DNA from 3 places in the Planotetraspora sp. GP83 genome. Region 3 is predicted to be linked to each of the others. Evidence: riboswitches for the same ligand, from Rfam matches in the RefSeq annotation. Region 3 holds a riboswitch; each other region holds the start of a gene.
The links. A riboswitch is a leader RNA that binds a small molecule or an ion and turns the genes downstream of it on or off. The one in region 3 is predicted to bind cyclic di-AMP.
Positions count from the first base shown of each region.

Region 1: linked by a shared signal. The riboswitch ahead of ABH927_RS31575 (NlpC/P60 family protein) and the one ahead of ABH927_RS06565 (C40 family peptidase) in region 3 are both predicted to bind cyclic di-AMP.
Region 2: linked by a shared signal. The riboswitch ahead of ABH927_RS29885 (glycoside hydrolase family 25 protein) and the one ahead of ABH927_RS06565 (C40 family peptidase) in region 3 are both predicted to bind cyclic di-AMP.

Region 1 covers NZ_JBGCBZ010000033.1:29,503-36,507, reverse strand. Annotated here, with positions in the region: gene ABH927_RS31595 (L-aspartate oxidase) at 1-594, shown strand, start outside; gene ABH927_RS31590 (type III pantothenate kinase) at 602-1,384, shown strand; gene lysS (lysine--tRNA ligase) at 1,464-3,146, shown strand; gene ABH927_RS31580 (LuxR C-terminal-related transcriptional regulator) at 3,731-3,979, shown strand; gene ABH927_RS31575 (NlpC/P60 family protein) at 4,007-4,984, opposite strand; cyclic di-AMP (ydaO/yuaA leader) riboswitch at 5,125-5,307, opposite strand; gene ABH927_RS31570 (amino-acid N-acetyltransferase) at 5,704-6,267, shown strand; gene ABH927_RS31565 (RDD family protein) at 6,395-7,005, shown strand, end outside.
Region 2 covers NZ_JBGCBZ010000028.1:69,546-76,550, forward strand. Annotated here, with positions in the region: gene ABH927_RS29875 (MFS transporter) at 1-1,621, shown strand, start outside; gene ABH927_RS29880 (DoxX family protein) at 1,715-2,587, shown strand; gene ABH927_RS29885 (glycoside hydrolase family 25 protein) at 2,671-3,402, opposite strand; cyclic di-AMP (ydaO/yuaA leader) riboswitch at 3,415-3,561, opposite strand; gene ABH927_RS29890 (hypothetical protein) at 3,700-3,858, opposite strand; gene ABH927_RS29895 (winged helix-turn-helix transcriptional regulator) at 3,963-4,409, shown strand; gene ABH927_RS29900 (isopenicillin N synthase family dioxygenase) at 4,415-5,398, shown strand; gene ABH927_RS29905 (hypothetical protein) at 5,486-5,686, shown strand; gene ABH927_RS29910 (MarR family winged helix-turn-helix transcriptional regulator) at 5,639-6,175, opposite strand; gene sthA (Si-specific NAD(P)(+) transhydrogenase) at 6,242-7,005, opposite strand, start outside.
Region 3 covers NZ_JBGCBZ010000003.1:374,193-381,197, forward strand. Annotated here, with positions in the region: gene ABH927_RS06545 (glycoside hydrolase family 36 protein) at 1-936, shown strand, start outside; gene ABH927_RS06550 (glycosyltransferase family 4 protein) at 902-2,098, opposite strand; gene ABH927_RS06555 (hypothetical protein) at 2,338-3,291, opposite strand; gene ABH927_RS06560 (NAD(P)H-binding protein) at 3,431-4,183, shown strand; gene ABH927_RS06565 (C40 family peptidase) at 4,271-4,762, opposite strand; cyclic di-AMP (ydaO/yuaA leader) riboswitch at 4,884-5,042, opposite strand; gene ABH927_RS06570 (NlpC/P60 family protein) at 5,352-6,296, opposite strand; gene ABH927_RS06575 (NYN domain-containing protein) at 6,457-7,005, opposite strand, start outside.

The sequences.
Region 1 (7,005 bases), on a different contig from region 3:
GTCCTCATGACCGTCCGCGGCCTGACCAGGGACATCCTCACCCTGGAGCGGACCGCGCTCAACCTCGTCACCCACCTTTCCGGCGTCGCCACCACCACCCGCCGCTGGGTGGACGCCGTCGCCGGGACGAAGGCCTGCATCCGCGACAGCCGTAAGACTCTGCCGGGCCTGCGCGCCCTGGAGAAGTACGCGGTGCGCTGCGGCGGCGGCGTCAACCACCGGATGGGTCTCCACGATGCCGCGCTGATCAAGGACAACCACGTCGTGGCGGCCGGCGGGGTCGCCGAGGCGTTCCGCGCCGTACGGCAGGCCTTCCCGGACCTGCCCATTGAGGTCGAGGTGGACCGGATCGACCAGATCGAGCCCGCGCTGGCGGAGGGGGCCGAGGAGATCCTGCTCGACAACTTCACGGTCGAGCAGCTCGCGGAGGCCGTACGGCTGGTCAACGGGAGGGCGCGGCTGGAGTCCAGCGGCGGGCTGACCCTGGACGTGGCGCGGGCCGTCGCGGAGACCGGCGTCGACTATCTCGCCGTGGGCGCTCTGACGCATTCGTCTCCGGTGCTGGACATCGGTCTGGATCTTCGTGGTGCATAATCAGGGAATGCTGCTCACCATCGACGTCAGCAACACCCACACGGTGCTTGGCCTGTTCGAGGGTGAAGAGGTCATCGAGCACTGGCGGATCGCGACCGACCCGCGCCGCACGGCCGACGAGATCGCCGTCATCCTCCAGGGTCTGCTCGGCCAGTCGCCGATCCTCAAGGACGCCGACATCAGCGGCATCGCGATCTGCTCCACGGTCCCCTCGGTGCTCAACGAGATGCGGGAGATGTCCCGCCGCTACTACGGCGACGTCACGACCGTGGTCGTCGAGCCCGGCGTCCGCACCGGGGTGCCCGTCCGGATGGACAACCCCAAGGAGGTCGGCAGCGACCGGATCGTCAACGCCCTCGCCGCCGCCAACCTGTACGGCGGGCCGTGCGTGATCGTCGACTTCGGCACGGCGACCTCCTTCGACGCCGTGTCGGCTCGGGGGGAGTACGTCGGAGCGGTGACCGCCCCCGGCCTGGAGATCTCGGTCGACGCCCTCGCCACGGCGGGCGCCCAGTTGCACAAGGTGGAGCTGATCCGCCCCCGGTCCGTGATCGCCAAGAACACCGTCGAGGCCCTCCAGTCCGGCATCATCTACGGCTTCGCCGGGCTGGTTGACGGCATCGTGGACCGGATGACGGCCGAGCTGGCCGACGACCCGGACGACGTCACGGTCGTGGCCACCGGCAGTGGCGCCCCGCTGGTCGTGAGTGAGGCCCGCACGATCGACGTCCACGAGCCCTGGCTGACCCTGATCGGCCTGCGCCTCATCTACAGCCGCAACACGGGCTGAAGCACTCCCGGCGTACGGGACCACTCCCCAGCGTGCGGGACCATAGAAGGCAGGACCCCGTTGAGAGAGGACTGCCGTGATGGACGCCGATTGGGTGGCGCGTTTCGCTGATGAGGTCATCGCCGAGGCCGAGCGGCGCGCGCCGGGCAAACCCATCGTCTGCGCGTCCGGCCTCAGCCCCTCCGGCCCGATCCACCTGGGCAACCTGCGCGAGGTGATGACCCCGCACCTGGTGGCCGACGAGATCAGGCGGCGCGGCCATGAGTGTGTGCACATCTTGTCGTGGGATGACTTCGACCGGTTCCGCAAGGTCCCGGCGGGGGTCGACCCGTCCTGGAACGAGCACATCGGCAAGCCGCTGACCTCGGTCCCGGCCCCGGCGGGCAGTCCGTACCCGAACTGGGCCGAGCACTTCAAGGCGCCGATGGCCGCCGCCCTCGCCGAGCTGGGCGTCGAGTTCCGCGGCATCAGTCAGACCGAGATGTACGCCTCCGGGGCCTACCGGGAGCAGGTCCTGCTCGCCATGCGTGAGCGGCGGAAGATCGACGCCATCCTCGACCAGTACCGCACCAAGGCGAAGCCCGGTGCCAAGACGGTGGACGACGATGAGGCCGCCGCTCTTGAGGGCTCCGGCGCGGCGGGCGAGGACGACGGTTCCGGGGTCGGCGGCTACTACCCCTACAAGCCCTACTGCTCCGTCTGCGACCGCGACCTGACCACGGTCACCTCGTACGACGACGAGACGACGGCCCTGGCCTATACCTGCGCGTGCGGCCACGCCGAGACGGTGATCCTGGCCGAGCACACCCACGGCAAGCTGGTGTGGAAGGTCGACTGGCCGATGCGCTGGTCCTTCGAGGGCGTGGTGTTCGAGCCGTCCGGGGTCGACCACAGCTCGCCCGGATCGTCCTTCGTCGTCGGCGGCCAGATCGTCAGGGAGATCTTCGGCGGCGCCCAGCCGATCGGGCCGATGTACGCGTTCGTCGGCATCAGCGGCATGGCCAAGATGAGCAGTTCCAAGGGCGGCGTGCCGACCCCGGCGGACGCTCTTTCGATCATGGAGCCCGCGCTCCTGCGCTGGCTCTACGCGCGGCGGCGCCCCAACCAGTCGTTCAAGGTCTCCTTCGACCAGGAGATCCAGCGGATGTACGACGAGTGGGACACGCTGTCCAAGAAGATCGCGGACGGCTCGGCGCTCCCGGCCGACCAGGCCGCCTACCGCCGTGCGACGTCCACCGCGTCGGTGACGCTCAGTGAGACACCGCGGCGCCTGCCGTACCGGACACTCGCCTCGGTGGCGGACATCACCACCGGCGACGAGGAGCAGACCCTGCGGATCCTCCGCGAGTTCGACCACGAGATCTCAGGGCTCGACGAGTTGCGGCCGCGGCTTGACAGGGCCCAGTACTGGGTGACCACCTACGTCCCCGCCGAGGAGCGCACGCAGGTCCGCGAGGAGCCCGACACCGAGCTTCTCGACACCCTGGGCAACGCCGAGCGCGAATCGCTGCGGCTGCTGTCGGACAACCTCGACGCGCACTGGTCGCTGGACGGCCTGACCACGCTCGTGTACGGCGTGCCGAAGATCCAGGCCGGGCTCGACCTGAGCGCCAAGGCGGCGACGCCCGAGCTGAAGGCCGCCCAGCGCACGTTCTTCGCCCTGCTCTACCGGCTGCTGGTGAGCCGCGAGACCGGGCCGCGGCTGCCCACGCTGCTGCTCGCCGTCGGCCGCGACCGGGTGCGCAAGCTGTTGGGGACATGATCCGTTGTACGCTGTGTGACCATGGACGAGCTGCCTGAGCAGATGCGGGTGCGCCGGGAGAAGCTGGTCAGGCCCACCGGCTGAGCAGAGCGCCCACCCATTGTTTGTGATCACGCCCTCTTTCTTTTGTTGTGATCATGCACGGTTTCTCCGACGGCTCGCTGAGCTGCCCATACGCCACTCGTGATCATGCATGGCTTCCCGGGAAGGGCCTCTGAGATGGCCGTACATCGACCGTGATCATGCAGGTGCGCCATCCTCGCACTGGGACGAGAACTGCTTGATCACGATGAGCGTTGGAGCAGGTCAATGGGTGCGCGCGGGAACCTTTGCCAGATCACGGCGGGGGTTGGCGCAGGCCAGATGGCATCTGCGGAAGGTCTGCATGATCACGGCGCTTTCCCCGCTTCCACGCTTTCCCGCTCTCCCTCTTTCCGTTCTCCCGCTCTTTCTGTCGCTCATTCTCTTCACTCAAAGAAAGGCGAGCGGCGTTCTAGACAAGGGCAAACCTTGACGACCTTGACGAGGGCGTTTACCTTCCCTGAAGGTGGGCCGACCAATCATCGTCATGGGGAGGACAGACGATGGGGTTTCCCGACCTCGTATCCCGGGGGGACAGCATCGCCGCGGACCTCGAACGTGCCGGTCTCACTGACGACGACATCCTGCTCCTGTCGGAGTTGGCCAAGGGCGTGACCGCCGACCGGGTGGGTCGCAGCCTCGACGTGAGCGGCCGCACGGTTCGGCGGCGGCTTCGCCACATCTGTGACCAGATCGGCGTGGCGACCGCCATCGAGGCGGTCGCGTGGGCGGCCCGCCGCCGCCTCATCTAACGCGCGCGGCCCGGCCGCCGTCTTCGCCTAGTCGGCGATCCGTACGGCTCCCGCGAAGGGACGGTTTCCGAGCTTCGCGATGCGGACCACGTCACCGGTGTGGGGGGCGTGGACCATGTAGCCGCCGCCGATGTACATGCCCACGTGGTGCAGGTCGGAGTAGAAGAACACGAGGTCACCCGGGCGCATGTCCTCCCGGCGGATGTGGGTGCCGGAGGTCCACTGGTCGCCGGTGTAGTGGGGGAGGCTGATCCCGACCGTCTGGTAGGCCGCCATGATCAGGCCCGAGCAGTCGAAGGAGCGAGGACCCTCGGCGCCCCAGACGTAGGGCTTCATCTGCTGGCTCAGCGCCCAGCGCGCCGCCTCGGCCGCCTTGCCCTCCCCGACGACGGGGAACGAGAGCCGGGTCGCCCGGCCGCCGCTGATGCTGCCGGCGACCCTGCTGTAGAGGTTGCTCTCGGCCTTCTTGACCAGCTTGCTGATCTTGGTGCGCCGCGCCTCGATGCCGGCGAGGAGCTTCTTCACCTCGGCCTGGCGGGCGGTGGCGCTCGCCTTGGCCCGCTCGGCGGCCTTCATGGCGTTGGCGACCTCGGCGACCTCCTGCCCCTGCTGCATCTCCAGCGCGTACGTCGCGGACGCCTGGTCGAGGTACGCCTCGGGGTCGGTGGAGCCGACCATCGCGAGCGGGGAGCCTAAGCCGCCGGTCATGTAGGAGTTCTGCGCGACGAGGCTGGCCTTCTGGCGGCGGAGGGCGAGCTCGGACTCGCTCTTGGTGAGGGTCTTCTTCGCGACCGCGGCCGACCGCTCGGCCGACTTGAGACGGACGCGCTCGCCGTTGTACTCCTCGGTGAGGGTCTCGATCTCGGTGTAGAGGCTTTCCACCTCAGCTGTGAGCTGCTTGAGGCTGGGCTTGGGATCGGCGGTGGCGGAGACCATGGGGGCGCCCACGGTGATCATGGTGAGCGCGACGCCCACGAAGACCAGCCTGCGGATGGGTCCGGACATGGACGTACCGGCCACGGGCCATCGGCCACGGGCGTGTTTCCCCGACGGCCGTCCTCCACGCATGCGCAACCAAGCTCCTCTCCTACGTCGTGCCGCACGAACTGGTCGCCGCGGGGGCCTTGACGGCCTCACGGCGTTCACACGGCACTCCTGGCCGCCTACCGGGTTAGCTGACGGGTTCGGGCCGGAGTAGCCCTACCTTTCGGATTCACCCCTTGTTGACCTGGGATCGACGTTCCCTTGACTCGATTCCGGATCCGCACAGTTGGGTCCCCGGCTCCTCTCCACACCTACGTGCTCAGAAGACTCGGCGGTCCGGCCTCCGCGAAGCACCCGCGACGACCGGCATCGTCGCTGGACACTAGTGCACGCGGAGTTCTTGCTCAACCAGAACTCCGGATCCCGTCTAGGTTTCACTACCGAACGATCACGGCCTGATCACGGTAGTTGTCACCATATACCGGCTTTTACCTGCGTTTAGACACCTTTGACACATTGCGGGCTTCGGTCAGCGCAGGTCCATGACACGGCAAAACCTGAAGGCGAGCTGAAGGTGAGGCGAGTGGGGGCGCGGTGCTCTCAAGGTCACCCCTGGTGACGGAGTGACCTCTGGGGCCGTGTTAGGGACTGGCCGTTAATGCCTTAAGCCGCTTTCCGGCCGCTCGCGCCGACCCTCGTGGCATCGATCCGCCGGCCGGGGCCGACTACGCTGGCGGTCCATGGAGCAGGTCGCGGAGCAGACGCCCATGGAGCCCGGCCCCCCGGCCGTGGTCGTCCGCCGGGCCACGACACCGGACGTCCGCGTGATCCGCCGCCTCGTCGACGCGTACTCCGGCGTGGGGCCCCGTCTGCTGGAGAAGAGCACCGTCACCCTGTACGAGGACGTCCAGGAGTTCTGGGTCGCCGAGGTGGGCGGCACGGTGGTCGGCTGCGGCGCGCTGCACGTGCTCTGGGAGGACCTGGCCGAGATTCGGACCGTCGCCGTCGACCCGTCGGCACGCGGAAGGGGCGTTGGCCACCGGATCGTCAGCGCGCTCATCACGACCGCGCGAGAGCTCGGGGTCCGCCGGGTCTTCTGCCTCACGTTCGAGGTGGAGTTCTTCGGCCGCCACGGTTTCGTCCCCATCCAGGGCACTCCGGTATCCCCGGAGGTCTACGCTGAGCTGCTCGCCTCCTATGACGAAGGCGTCGCCGAGTTCCTTGATCTCGAACACGTGAAGCCCAACACGCTGGGCAACACCCGGATGCTGCTCCACCTCTCTTCCCAGGTGGATCGCGCCTAGATCGTCGATCTTGACCCTGGTGCTGACTTGGTGGAAAGGTGACTGTTGATAGGCCTGTCGCTACTTTGGGCAATATCAGCATGCGTGCCTGACATGTGCCGCACGCGCACTCGAAAGAGGTGACACGGTGAGCACTGGACAGCCGCCGTACCCCCAGGACGACTCCGGTGGCTCCCCGCCGCCGCCGTCGGGCCACGGGCAGAACAGCCAGAACCCGGACGCGCCCGCCCAGGACTACGACCCCGACGTCACGGTCGTCAGCTACCGGCACCCGGGCCAGCAGACGGGCCCCCAGCAGGCACAGGGTTACGGCCAGCAGGGCGGTCAGCCGGGTTACGGCCAGCAGGGCGGTCAGCCGGGTTACGGCCAGCAGGGCGGTCAGCCGGGTTACGGCCAGCAGCCCGCCCAGCAGCCCTACGGCCAGTCGGGCGCGTACGGCCAGCCCGCCCAGGGCGGGTACGGCGGCCCCGACCAGCAGTACGGCCAGCAGTACGGCCAGCAGTACGGCCAGCAGTACGGCCAGCAGTACGGCCAGCAGGGATATGGCGAGCAGGCTCAGCAGCCCACTTATGGGCAGCCGCCCCAGCAGCCGGGCTACGGCCAGGAGCAGCAGTGGGGCCAGCAGGCCCAGCAGCCGGGCTACGGCCAGCAGGCACAGCAGCAGTACGGCCAGCAGCCTTATGGCCAGTCCGGCGCGTACGGCCAGCCGGGGTATGGCGAACAGGCTCAGCAGCCGGG
Region 2 (7,005 bases), on a different contig from region 3:
CTCGGCCGAGTCCGGCGCCGTCCGCGCCGGGGGCGTCGTGCGTGAGCACCGGGCGAGCCGGTGGTCGATCCTCGTGTTGCTCTGTTTCAGCCTGCTGCTGATCGCCGTCGACGCGACCGTGCTGCACATCGCGGTGCCCGCGCTCACCGCCGCGCTGGAGCCGAGCGCCGTCCAGCTCCTGTGGATCATCGACATCTACTCGCTGGTCGTCGCGCCCCTGCTGGTCACCTTCGGCACGCTGGGCGACCGGTACGGCAGGCGCCGGTTCGTGCTCGCCGGCTATGTGGTGTTCGGGCTGGCGTCGCTGTCGGCGGCGTTCTCGTGGACGCCGCTCGCACTGATCGTCTCGCGGGCCCTCCTCGGGGTCGGCGGCGCGATGATCATGCCGGCCACTCTTTCGATCATCCGGCAGGTCTTCACCGACCGGCGGGAGCGGGCCATCGCCCTCGGCGTCTGGAGCGCGGTCGCCGCGGCGGGGGCCGCCGTGGGCCCGCTGATCGGCGGCGTCCTCGTCGAGCACCTGTGGTGGGGCGCGGTCTTCCTCATCAACGTGCCGCTGCTGCTCGTTGCCCTGCCGCTGGCCGTACGGATCCTCCCCTCGTCGCCCTGCGGCTCCACCCACCGGTGGGACGCCCCGAGCGCCGCCCTGTCCACGGCCGGCATCCTCGCGGTCGCGTTCGGGCTGAAGGAGGCGGGATACGGCCACACGATCGGCCGTGGTCTCGCCGTGGCCGTGTTCCTGGCGGGGGCCGCGCTGCTGGTCTGGTTCGTGCGCCGCCAGCGGCGGCTGGCGTCCCCGCTGCTCGACCTCGGGCTCTTCGCGGAGCGCGCCTTCGCGACCGGAGTCGCCTGCGTGCTGCTGGCGATCTTCGCCCTGGTCGGGCTGGAGCTGATGCTGGCGCAGTATCTCCAGCTCGTGCTCGGCCTGTCGCCGCTGGAGGCGGCCGTCCGGATGCTGCCACTGATGGTCGCCGCGATCGCCGGCGGCCTGGCGGCCGCGCACGTGCTGCGGCGGATCGGCCTGCGCGCCACCATGAGCGGCGGCCTGGCGCTCACCGCGCTGTCGCTCGCCCCCGTGCTCACGTGGGGTGTGGAGCAGCACTCGGCCATGCTGACCGTGTCCTTCGTGGGGATCGGCTTCGGCGTCGAGGTGGCGCTGCTCGCCGCGTCCGACACGATCATGGCGTCCGCCCCGGAGTCACGCGCCGGAGGGGCCGCCGCCATCGAGGAGACGGCCTACGAGCTGGGCGCCGGGCTCGGCATCGCGGTCCTCGGGACGATCACCACGGTCGTCTACGCGCCGGTTCTGGGGGTGATCCCCGGTGTTCCCAGGCACCTGATGGCCCAGGCCCGGGAGTCGCTCGCCGCCGCGGCCCATGTGGCGGCCGAGACTGGCGGCACCGCCGGGCCCGCGCTGCTCGACGCGGCCCGCGTGGCCTTCGTCACGGCCCTGCACAGCACGGTCGTGGTGAGCCTCGCGCTGCTCTCAGTGACGGCGCTGGCCGTGGCCGTGCTGGTCCCCCGCTCCTCCTCACCCGGGAGGGCACCCGCGCCCGCAACCGGGCCCCGGCCCTCACCCCCACTTGCGCCCGCCGAGGAGCGCAGGCCCGTCTCGGCCTGACCCCGGCCATGTCGTGGCGGGGGCATGCATGAGACCGCCGGTTATGGGGAGATTGTCTGGGCAAGCCACCCCCAGCCCCCCAGAATGAGTGCCGTGAAGAGAACCCTCCACGATTTAGCCTCGCTGGCCGCCCGGATGGGCGTCGGCGGGATCTTCTTCGCCAACGGCTGGCACAAGCTCGAAGCCGGCCTCACCGCCACGGGCACGGAGTTCGCCAAGCTCGGCGCCCCCCTGCCCGGCTTCTGGGCGGCCGCCGCCATGCTGATCGAGCTGATCGGAGGGACGCTGCTCATCGCGGGCCTCGCCGTACCAGCCGTCGGCCTGCTGCTCTTCGCCGAGGCCGTCGCCGTCTTCATCCTGACCGCGGGGGACACCGGGCTGCCGCTCACTGGAGGCGACATCGAGCTCATCGTGGCGCTCGGCGCCGCGTCCGTGCTGCTGGCCGTCGGAGGGGCCGGCCGCATCTCGGTCGATCACATGGTCGTCATCAAGCGGCGCGAGGCCGAGGCGGCCGAGGACTTCGCGGCGGAGGCGGAGGCCGACGCCGTGATCGCCGCCCTGCGCGAGCCGAGGACGCCGGCCCCGGCCGACCGGCACGCGACGGAGCTCACGGACCGGGCCGAGCCGGGGTCGGCCGGGAAGCCGAAGGGATCGCCGGTCGAGCCGGCCACCCGGAAGGGCGCCGGCGCGAAGGGGCCCGTCACCTTCCCGGCCTCGTCCTCATCCTCAGCCTCGGCCTCGGCCTCGGCGTCATCCGGCGACAAGGACGGCACGGCCTCGAACACGGCCGGGAACACGGCCTCGAACACGGCCTCGAACACGGTCCCCAAGGGGCGGCTCCGCCGTACCAAGCGGGACGAGACGACGGAGAGCCCGGCGGAGAGCCGCAGCGAGGCTCCCTCACGCACCGCGGAACCGGGCGACACCCTGGTCGCAGGAAGGCGCACGCCCGCCGAGCCCGACTGAACCCTGGAACCATCCCTGGCGCCTGCGGGAGCGAAAGCCGGCCACTCCACGCGCCCGCAGGGACGGCCGGCAGCCGGTTCGGCTCAGCGGCGGCCGAGGGCGCGCAACTGGTCGGGAGTCAACGAGGAGACGTTCTGGTCGACGGGGGCGTCGGTGTACTGGTGGATCGTCCAGGACTTCCAGTCGGCGGGCGGCGTGACGGCGCCCATGGCCTCGCTGTAGTTGGCCACCCACAACGGATAGTCGGCCAGGCCGTAGCCGTAGGTTTCGGCGAAGTTCCAGCCGCTGTAGAACAAGGGTGTGACGCCGGTCTTGGCCTTCACGTACTCCAGCCAGGTCTTGGCCCACGCGTTGACCTGGGCGACGGACTGGTCGTCGGCGGTCTCCAGGTCCAGCACCAGCAGGTCCCCGGGCTTGGCGGGCTGCGCGTTCACCACGGAGAGGAAGTGATCGGCCTCGGCGACGGGATCGTTGCCCGGGTGGCCGTAGTGGTAGGCGCCGCGCACGATGCCCTTCTTGGCGATCTCGTCCCAGTGCCGGGCGAAGGAGGAGTCGTCGAAGGTCAGGCCCTCGGTGGCCTTGATGATGCCGAACTTCGCCGGGCTGGCACTCCAGTCCCAGTCGGACTCGTAGCCGGAGACGTCTTCGCCGTAGGTGAACCCGTCGGCGTGCGCCGGGCCCGTCAGAAGGCCGGTCGAGACGGCGGCCGACAGAGCCAGGGTCACACCGGCGATGGCGGACCGCAGACGCCTGCCGGGGAGGCTCAGCCGGCGCTTGGGAGAGGGAGAGGTCGAGGAGAGTCGCTGGTGGGGCATGTAGGGGTTGGCTCCTTGCTTCCATACCGCCTACCGGGTTAGCTGACGGGTTCGGGCGTGGAAGTGCCCTACGGGCGCGGCTGGGGGGCCGACGCTCCGATTCACCCCGGAAAGGTGGGTCCCCGGCTCCGCGAGGTGCGGATTCGGCGGCCGGCGCTCCGGTCGGGACGGATCCCACCTGAGACGCACGGTCCGGGCAACTGACCGGCAACGGAACAACGCGGGGGTCAACGCCGTCCGTGCCGTGGGGACTAAAGGTACACATAACGCAACTAGGATGTAAAGAGTACAAAACGGTCAGTCAACGGCGCCTGTCAGCCACGGCTCCGCGATGGGGGCCTTCAGGTGAGGGCGCGCAGGAGGCCCGGCCAGGGCGGCGGCGTCGGCCCGGGTGAGCGCGCCCCCCACGGTCACCCCTCCCGCCGGCATGAACGGCACCTGATCGAGAGCCCGCACCAGGCGCCGCGTGCCGCTGCGACTTTCTCACCGCACCCCTGTGGCGCGTCAACCTGGACGGTATCCAGCAGGTATTGAGTACTTAAACATGCTATATTTCCCGAATGGATACCGGCTGCGAATATGACGTTCTGAGCGTGGACTGTCCCTCCCGTGTGATCCTCAACAGGATCGGCGACAGATGGACTCTGTTGATCATCGTGGCGCTGAGCCGCGAGGTTCTGCGGTTCTCCCAGCTCCGCGCACGGGTCGGCGGAGCGACTCCCAAGGTCTTGACGCAGACGCTTCGAGCGCTTGAGAGAGACGGGCTCGTCAGCCGCGAGGTCTTCCCCGTGGTGCCGCCCCGCGTCGAATACCGGCTCACCGAGCTGGGCCGTTCGCTCCTGGAACCCATCGCCGCGGTGAAGAAGTGGGCCGAAACCCACGTCGAGGAGGTCCTGGAGGCGCGCGAGCGGGCCGACGCCATGGCCTCCGCGTCCTCCATGTCCTCCGTGTCCATGTCCTCCGTGTCCTCGTCCATGGCCGGGCCCCGCGCGGGCGTGCTGGGGTAACGATCATGTCGAGCGCTTCCGGACCGCTGCCGGTCATCGATGTGAGCCCGCTCACCGGCCCCGACTCTCCCGGCGAGCGTACGGCTGTCGCCCGCGAGATCGAGGCGGCCTGCCGGGACAGCGGGTTCTTCTACGTCAGCGGCCATGGGGTGTCCGCCGAGCTGATCACCCGGCTGGACGGCGCCGCGCGGCGGTTCTTCCGGCTCCCGCCGCAGCGCAAGTTGGAGATCTCCATGGACCGGGGCGGCCGGGCCTGGCGCGGCTTCTTCCCCGTGGGCGGGGAGCTCACCTCCGGTCGTCCCGACCTGAAGGAAGGGATCTACTTCGGTGTGGAAGGCGCGGCCGACGACCCGAGGCCGCTGCACGGGCCCAATCTGTTCCCGGTCCAGGTGCCGGAGTTGCGCCCCGCCGTACTCGCCTATCTCGACGCGCTCACCGGGGTCGCGCAGAGCGTCATGCGCGGGATCGCGCTGAGCCTCGGGCTGGAGGAGGATTACTTCGCCTCCGGCTACACCGCCGCGCCGACCATCCTTTTCCGGATATTTCACTACCCGCCCTCGCCGCCGGACTCGATGGACTGGGGGGTCGGCGAGCACACCGACTACGGCCTGCTGACCCTGCTCCTCCAGGACCACAACGGCGGGCTCCAGGTCCACACCTCACGGGGCTGGATGGAGGCTCCGCCCATCCCCGGCACGTTCGTCTGCAACATCGGCGACATGCTCGACCGGCTGACCGGCGGCCACTACCGGTCGACGCCGCACCGCGTGCGCAACCTGAGCGGCCGGGACCGGCTGTCGTTCCCGTTCTTCTTCGACCCCGGCTGGGACTGCGAGGTGCCGCCGCTGCCGTCCCGCCCCCAACGCGACGGCGGGCGCCCGCGCTGGGACGGCCAGGACCTCCGCGCCTTCACCGGGACGTACGGCGACTACCTCCTCGGGAAGGTGTCGAAAGTCTTCCCCCAACTGCGGGCCGAGGTCATCGACTAACTGGCTGTGCTGTATCCAACAGGCGCAAACGTGTAATCAAAAGGAGGCCATCGCCCACGACATCTCGGCTTCGGCCCCGCGGTCGCGATGGCGGGCGGAGTGGCGCTGTTCCTGCTCGGCGACGTGTGGTTCCGGCGTGTCTTCGCGCTCGGGCACGCACCGGCGCGGCTGCTCGCGGCGCTGGTCGTGGCGGCGAGCTTCCCACTGGGGATGTGGTCGTCGGCTGCCCGGCTCGGCACCCTAGTGGCTCTTCTGGTCGTCACACTCTCCCTGGAGCGCGCCCCGTAGGTGCTCGGCGACCTCGCACATCGACGGCACCGGGCCGCCGTCCGCCAGAGATCCCGCGACGAGGCGGCGCAGCAGCTCTCTGAGCGTCTCGCGCTCATGGTCGTCGAGGGGGCCCAGGAAGTGCGCCTCGGCACGGTCGATCTCGGCCGTGACCTGCGCAAGGCGCTCGACTCCGAGCTCGGTCGCCGCGATCAGCCGGTTACGCCGGTCCGCGGGGTCCGGGCGCCGCTCGACCAGGCCGGCCTTCACGAGGTCGTCGACCAGGTAGACCATCACCGTGCGGTCGAGGCGGAGCTGACGGGCCATTTCGATCTGGTTGCGGGCGCTCTCGTGGACCGCCGCCGACAGCACCAGATATCCCCGGTGACCAGCGGGAAGCGACTCCGCCGCGAGTTTGGTCACCGTCAGGTGGGCATGCAGCGCCTGACCCAGCAACCATCCGAAATCCACCTCAAGGCCGGCAGGGAGCTCGCACGCCAGTTCTCTCACGCTTTTATGATAGACGGCGCCTTGACAGATGGGCTTGACTTAAGACAGTCTGTCATGCTGACGATTTCAGTCGGTGAAGCGCTCCACCCTGCGCAGCTTGTTCATCGCGTCCAGAGCGGCGACCTTGTACGACTCGGCGAGCGTCGGATAGTTGAAGACGGCGTCGACCAAATAGTCGATGGTGCCGCCGCAGCCCATGACCGCCTGGCCGATGTGGATCAGCTCGGTCGCCCCCGTGCCGAAGACGTGGACCCCGAGCAGCGAGCGGTCCTCCGGGGAGACGAGCAGCTTCAGCATGCCGTACGTGTCGCCGATGATCTGGCCTCGGGCCAGCTCACGATAACGGGACACGCCGACCTCGAAGGGGATCAGCGCGTCGGTCAGCTCGTCCTCGGTCCGGCCGATGAAACTGATCTCCGGGATGGTGTAGATGCCGATCGGCTGGAGCCCGTGCATGCCGCTCACCGGCTCGCCGCAGGCGTGGTAGGCCGCGAGCCTGCCCTGCTCCATCGAGGTGGCGGCGAGCGAGGGGAAGCCGATGACGTCGCCGACGGCGTAGATGTGCGGCACGGACGTCCGGTAGAACTCGTCCACCGTGATCCTGCCGCGCTCGTCGGCCGACAGCCCGGCCACCGGCAGGGCGAGCTTCTCGGTCATGCCCTGGCGCCCGGCCGAATACATCACCGTGGCCGCCGGGATCTTCTTCCCGCTCTCCAGGATCGTCAGAGCACCGCGCGGGTGCCGCTCGACCGCCGCGACCGTCTCGCCGAACCGGAACGTGACCGCGAGATCGCGCAGGTGGTACTTGAGCGCCTCGACCACCTCGAGGT
Region 3 (7,005 bases):
GGGAACGGGCCGATCCGGCCCGGGCCCACGGCGTGGTGCTCCTGGTACCACTACTTCGAGAACGTCACCGAAGCCGACATCGACGAGAACCTGCGGGCGATCACCGACGCGGAGCTGCCCGTCGACGTGCTGCAGATCGACGACGGCTGGGAGGCCGAGATCGGCGACTGGCTCGACCTGTCCGACCGGTTCGCCTCACTGGAGGCGCTGACCAAGCGGATCAAGGAGGCGGGCCTGCGCGCCGGGATCTGGGTCGCGCCGTTCCTCGCCGGGTCGCACAGCGCCCTCGTCCGCGACCACCCCGAATGGCTGATCGGCCACACCGCCGGGGAGCCCGCCGACGCGGGGCACAACTGGGACCAGGACCTCTCCGCACTCGACGCCACCCACCCGGGGGCCGCGGCCTACCTGCGCGACACGTTCGGCATGCTCCGTGAGGCCGGTTTCGACTACTTCAAGATCGACTTTCTCTACGCGGGGGCGCTTGACGGGCCGCGGCACTCGGGAGCCGGCCCGCTCGACGCGTACCGCGAGGGGCTGCGGGTGATCAGGGAGGCCATCGGGCCGGAGTCGTACCTGCTGGGATGCGGCGCGCCCATCCTGCCCAGCGTCGGCCTGTTCGACGCGATGCGGGTCTCCGCCGACACCGCCCCGAAGTACGAGCCGTGGTACGGCGACCCCGCCCTGCCGGGCCAGCTCGGCGCGGCGCTGTCCACCATCGGCCGGGCCTGGCAGCACGGCCGGTTCTGGGTCAACGACCCGGACTGCCTGATCGTGCGCCCGGAGGTCGAGCGCCGGGAGGACTGGGCCGACGTGATCGAGCGCTACGGCGGCCTGCGGGTCTCGTCCGACCGGATCGCCTCCCTCGACGACTGGGGCATGGAGACCACGCGACGGCTGCTCAGCGACGTTCCGCCGCCGACCCCGTTCCCGTAGTCCCAGTTGTGTCCGTAGCCCCAGTCGTTCCCGTAGTCCCAGTCGTTCCCGTTGCCGTGAGGAGGCGGGCGAACCGGGCGGCGACCCGGTCCCAGCCCCACTCCTCCTCGATCCAGGCCCGGCCCCGCTCCCCCATCGCGCGGGCGCGGGCCGGATCGGCCAGCAACTCGGCCAGCGCGCGGGCGATCTCGGCGGGCGACGTGCCGCCAACCACCAGGCCCGTCTCCCCGTGCCGTACGGCGTCGGGGGCGCCCCCGGAGGAGCCCGCCACGACAGGCAGGCCGGTGGCCGACGCCTCCAGATAGACGATGCCGAGCCCCTCGACGTCCAGCCCGGCCAGCCTGGTGCGGCACGGCATCGCGAACACGTCCCCCGCGTCGTAGTAGGCGGGCAGGGCGGTCCACGGCACCGAGCCGGTGAACACGACCGACTCCCTCACGCCGTGCCGTGCGGCCGCCCGTTCGAGCGCCTGGCGGGACGGGCCGCCGCCGACCAGCAGCAGCGCCGCGCCGGGGACGTGCCGGAGCACCGCCGGCCAGGCGCGGACCAGCATGTCCTGGCCCTTGCGGGGCACCAGCCGGGAGACGCAGACGACGACCGGCCGCCCCTCCAGGCCCAGCGACTTGCGGATGCCGTCACCGCCCGCCCCCGGGTGGAAGACCGAGGTGTCCACGCCGGGCGCCAGCCGTACGAGCTTGGACTCGGGGATCACCGGCGCGAGCCTGCGGCGCGTGTAGCCGCCGAGGTAGGTCACCACGTCGGCCCCCTCGCCGATGCGGCGGAGCAGGTCGCGGGCGAGCGGGAGCCGCGCCCAGGACGCCTCGTGCCCGTGGGTCAGCATCACGACGCGGCTGGGGCCGGCGGCCCGTACGGCCGGCGCGAGCAGGCCCAGCGGGGCCGCCGCGCCGAAGACCACGGTGTCGCAGTTTCCCGCCAGCGCCGCCGCCGTCCGGGCGACCCGCCGTGTGGGCAGCATGAGCGTGCCGGGATGCCTGACCACCTCGTACGGCTGCCGCGCGTCGAAGGCGTCGCACCCCGCCCACCGGGGGGCGTAGACCGTCACGGACTCCGGCGGCCGCCGCGAGGCCAGCCCATGGACGAACGCCTGGATCCCCCCGGCCCGAGGCGGAAAGTCATTGGTGACGATCAGCGTCCTCCCCATCCCCGCACCCCTTCCCCGTGATCATGCACGCATTCCCGTTTCCGGTCCGCGACCGGCCCATCCCCCGCGCGTGATCATGCACGGATTCCCCGGCGTCCCGCACCACCAGGGCCATTCGCTCGCGTGATCATGCGAAGACAAGGTCGCAATCCGCATGGTGGCAGCTCCACGCGGTGGCCGTTCCGCTTTCGCGGGATAGCGGGGAGTCCGTGCATGATCACGCATGAAGGATCGGCTGGTCACGGACCGGATGCGGGAATCCGTGCATGATCACGGGGAAGGGGGGCGGTGGGGATGCCCAGCTGCTCGGGAAGGGATGCCAGCCAGTCCCGGGTCAGCTCCGCCTGGGTCATGCCCAGCGTCTCCCGCAGGGCTGGGGCGATCCCCGCCCGGTCTTCCTGCCGGCCCGTGTCGTGGTGGCGCAGGGTGTCTTGGTAGCGCAGGGTGTCTTGGTAGCGCAGGGCGGCGCGGTAGAGCTCCACCAGCTTCCGCTCGCCGAAGCGCCCGGCGATGTACCGGCAGGCCAGCCACGCCTCCTCGTACGCCTGTGCCAGCCGTGCCGACCCGGCCCGGAAATCCGCGCGCTCCGGCAGCTCGCGCGGCGCGGAGCCGGCCCGCACCTCGGCGGCGAGCTCGGCGGCGACGGTCCGCGCCGGAAGCCCGCTGCCGAGGTAGCCCACGTAGTCGGCGAAGCCCTCCACGAGCCACGCGGGCAAGTCGCCGGTGAGCGCCGCTCCGGTGGCGACGTGGACCAGCTCGTGGGTGAGCACGACCTGGCGGCCGGTCCGGGTCAGCCGGGCGAACCCGTCCGGCTCGATGATGACCCGGCCCACCCCGGCGAGCGCCGCCAGGCCCTCCACTCGCGCGGGCGCGGCCAGCGCCGCCGCCTGCTCCGCCGTCCCGGGCACGAGGACCACCGCGTCCACCGGGCCCCAGACCCGGGCGACCGTACGGCTCGCGCGGTCGGCCAGCACGGACAGATCGGCGACCAGGCGACGGGGTCCTCCCACGACGATCGTGTGCTCTCCCCTGGCGACGGACGCCTGGGCCCACATCCCGGGGTGCTCCCGGATGATCGCCCGCGCCTCCGGCAGCAGCCGATCGGGCGGCCCGGCCCCGGTGAGCGCGCACAGCAGCCCGCACAACAACCCGCACAGCGGCGCAGCCGCCGCCCCCCGGCCGAGAGCACGCATGCCGAGCATCGTATTGACATCCGCCTCCGCCGGAAGGCGGGGCTCGGGTCGCGCGTCACCGCTCGGCTCCCGGCGGAAAATCAGTGGCGGCGGCCGTTCCGCCGGGAGTTGACTAGGAGCGATCTTCAAAGGAGCCTTAATGATCGTTATCTCGGCCGCGTCCGGCGCGCTCGGCCGCCTGGTCGTCGACCGCCTGCGCACCAGGGGCGACGTGGTCGCCGCCGTCCGCGACCCCGCCCGCGCCCCCGAAGGAGTCCAGGTGAGGCGGGGCGACTACGACGACCCGGCGAGCCTGCGGGAGGCGTTCGACGGGGCCGCCCGGCTCCTGCTCATCTCCTCCCCGGAGCTCGACCCGGCGCGCAGGATCTCCCAGCACCTGGCCGCCGTCGCCGCCGCCAAGGACGTACGGGTCGGGGCCATCGCCTACACCAGCTTCCTGGGCGCCGACACCACTCCGACGGGCGTCACCGAGGCCCACCACGCCACTGAGAAGGCCATCCTCGACAGCGGCCTGCCGTACACGATGCTGCGCCACCCTTACTACAGCGAGGCGTTCCTCCCGCGTGTCTCCGGCGGAGAGCTGACCAGCAGCACCGGCGGGCGGGGGCTCAACACCGCCTTCCGCTCCGACCTGGCCGAGGCCGCCGCCAACGTGCTGACCGGCGACGGGCACCTGGGCCGCGCCTACGACTTCACCGGACCGCTGTGGAGCTACCCGGAGCTTGCCCGCACGCTCGGCCTGACCTACCGGGAGGTGCCGGACGCCGGGCCGGGGCCGATGAGCTGGCTCAACACGCAGGTTCGCATGGGAGCGCTGGAACGTCAGAGCGACGACCTGGAGCGGGTGCTCGGCAGGCCCGCCGAGCACGTCGCCGACCGCCTGCGGAGGTAGGAACGACGAAAGAGGCCGCCCCACGATCAACGATCGTGGGGCGGCCCTTTCACAGCCCGGCGTCCCCGAGGGGGAAACCGGTCTCCGTCAGGTGCCGGGGCGAACGGCTCCGGCGAAGGTGCGCCTGCGGTAGGAGTCCAGCCTGTCGATCCGTACCCGCGCGCCGGTGTGCGGCGAGTGGATCATCTTGCCGTGCCCCACGTAGATGCCGACGTGGCCACCGCCGCTTGTGAAGATGAGGTCACCAGGCTTGAGGTGGCCCCAGGAGATCTTCTTCCGGACGGCGCTCCGCATGGACCATGTCGTACGGGGCAGCCTGACGCCGGCCTTGCGCCAGGCGAACTGGACGAGGCCCGAGCAGTCGAACGCCCGCGGGCCGGTGGCTCCCCACCGGTACGGGTCGCCGATGTGCCTTTTGGCGGCCCTGACGGCCCGCCGAGCCCTGGCCTGCTGGCGTGCGGCCTTGCTCAGCTTCATCTTCTTCTTGGACCTCTTGGCCGACGCCTTCTTCGACGTCGACCGGGTGGAGACGGTCTTCGCGGACGTCGCCGTGGCCACCTTGGTGACCGTGACTGCCACCGTGTCGGCCGACGCGGGAGGTACGGAGATGGCTCCGACTGAAGCGGTCAGCGCGACGCCCCCCAGGGAGAGGCGGGCAATACGGGACAGACGTGCGGGGGTGGTAGACAGGATCTCTCCTATGGTCTTCCGCTTGCGCCTACCGGGTTAGCTGACGGATTCGGGCGGGGAAGTCGCCCTACGGCGCTGTGAGCGCCGATTCACCCCGGACCTTCATGGAAGGTCGAATGGTTCCCCGGCTCCGTGCCTCCTGACTGCACGGACTCGGCAAGGTCACCGCCGCCACAGAGATCCCTCGGGGGGATGGCTGTTGACGACGACGGCGACACGTGGATTTTTCGGTGGGAAATCGGCCGGGTGGCCGAACTTCCGACGGGCATGGCGTGCTCGCCGCGGGCCAGAAGCTACCTAGCGATTCCCGCTTCAGGCAAAGCGCGGACCATGAATGAAGATCGAATGAGGTCGGAGGTAAAGAGAAAACCGCAGCATACCCATACGGAATTTCCCAAAATGTGATGCTGCTCACAATTCGCGCAACACAACCTGAAGGCCGTCACATTAGTCACATGAGTCACGGCAGTTAATGATCTTAGGGGCGGACGGCGCCCACGGCGTTGTACTCGGAGAGTGTGACAATCTTCACTACGTCCCCCGTCTGAGGGGCGTGGACGACCTTGCCGTCACCCGCGTACAGGCCCACGTGTCCGTAACCGGCGTGCCAGAGCAGATCACCGGGCTGCAGTTCGTCGAGCGACACCCGGCGGCTCGCGCCCCACGCCCACTGCTCATAGCTCGTCCGGGGCAGGCTGACTCCGCCCGCGTTCCAGGAAGCCTGGACGAGCCCCGAGCAGTCCCACGAGCCCGGACCGGTCCCGCCGTACCGGTACGGCTTGCCGACCTGCTTGTAGGCGAACTCCAGAGCCGCCCGCGCGTTGCCCGACGCCGGGCCGTTGTAGACGACGCCGGGGCTGTTCGGATTGCCGGCGTTGAAGACCCCGAGATCGCGCAGCAGCCGCGTCTGCTGCTTGACGAGCTTCTCGACCTGGTCCTTCTGCTCCGCCAGGTCGGCCTTGACCTTCGCGGCCTGGTCGAACACCGTCTTCTTCTGGTCCCGCCGCTGCTTGAGGCCCTTGATGGCGTTCTCGTACTCCTGGAGCTGCGTCGTCCGCGCCAGGGAGACCTGGTCGAGCGCGGCGAGGCCGCTGAGCGTCGTCTCCGGGGTCGTGCTGTAGAACACGCCGCCCCACGACCCGAAGTCGCCGGTCTGGTAGCTGTTCACGGCGATCGAGACGAGGCCCTCCCGGAGCGCTTCGACCTTGCCGTACCGCTGCTTGTAGTCGTCGTTGAGCGCGCCGTACTGCTTCTTGGCCTTCTTCCACTTCTCGTTGGCCGCGTTGTAGCGGTCGACGAGCTGGTCGGCCTGGGTGTTCAGCTTGTGCAGCTTGGCCTTGACCTGTGCGACTGTGGGCTTGGGATCGGCCTGCGCGCCCGCGATCGGCAGCAACAGAAACGCGGTGGCCAGTCCAGCGGCCACCGGTACACGCCCTCGCACTCAGGCCCCCTGGGAATAGTCCGAAACCCGCGGCGCGACTCTACTCAGGCGATCATGAAGCTTCAACCTATTCGCAGGTATTCACGGCATTCATGACTGAGCGCAAGGGGTACGGGCCGTACCGTAATCAGTCGTACCGTAATCAGCTGCGGCCGAGGCGGCGGAGCAGCAGCGTCGAGGGGACCGGCCGGGCGCCCATCCTCCGCACGGACTCGGCGACCTCCCGATCGGAGGACACGACGGCGATCTGCCTCCCCGCGGGCTCGGCGCGCACCAGTTGCCGGATCAGGTCGTCGGCGATCTCCCCCGGCGCGCTGAACATCACCCGGACCCCGCGCGGCGCCGACACCTGGACCGGCCCGTTCAGCTCGGCGCCGTCGAAGACGCAGGTCACCTCCACCCGGGCCTGTACGGCGAGGCCGCCGAGGCCCGTGAGGAGCCGGGCACGCTGGTCGGCCAGAGTGAGCGACGGATAGCCCGTCTTGGTGACGTTGTACCCGTCGATGATCAAGTGGAGATGCGGGATCGCGAGCAGCTGGTCGAGCAGTTGAGGATCGTCGTTGGCGAGCGCCCGCGCGGGGACCGCGCCGACGCTGGGGGCGCCCGGCGTCACCGCCGTCACGTAGTCGGCCGGCCTGCTGATCGTCGTGGGGAGGGCGAGCTCCTTGCGCAGCCCGGCCGCCGAGTCCTG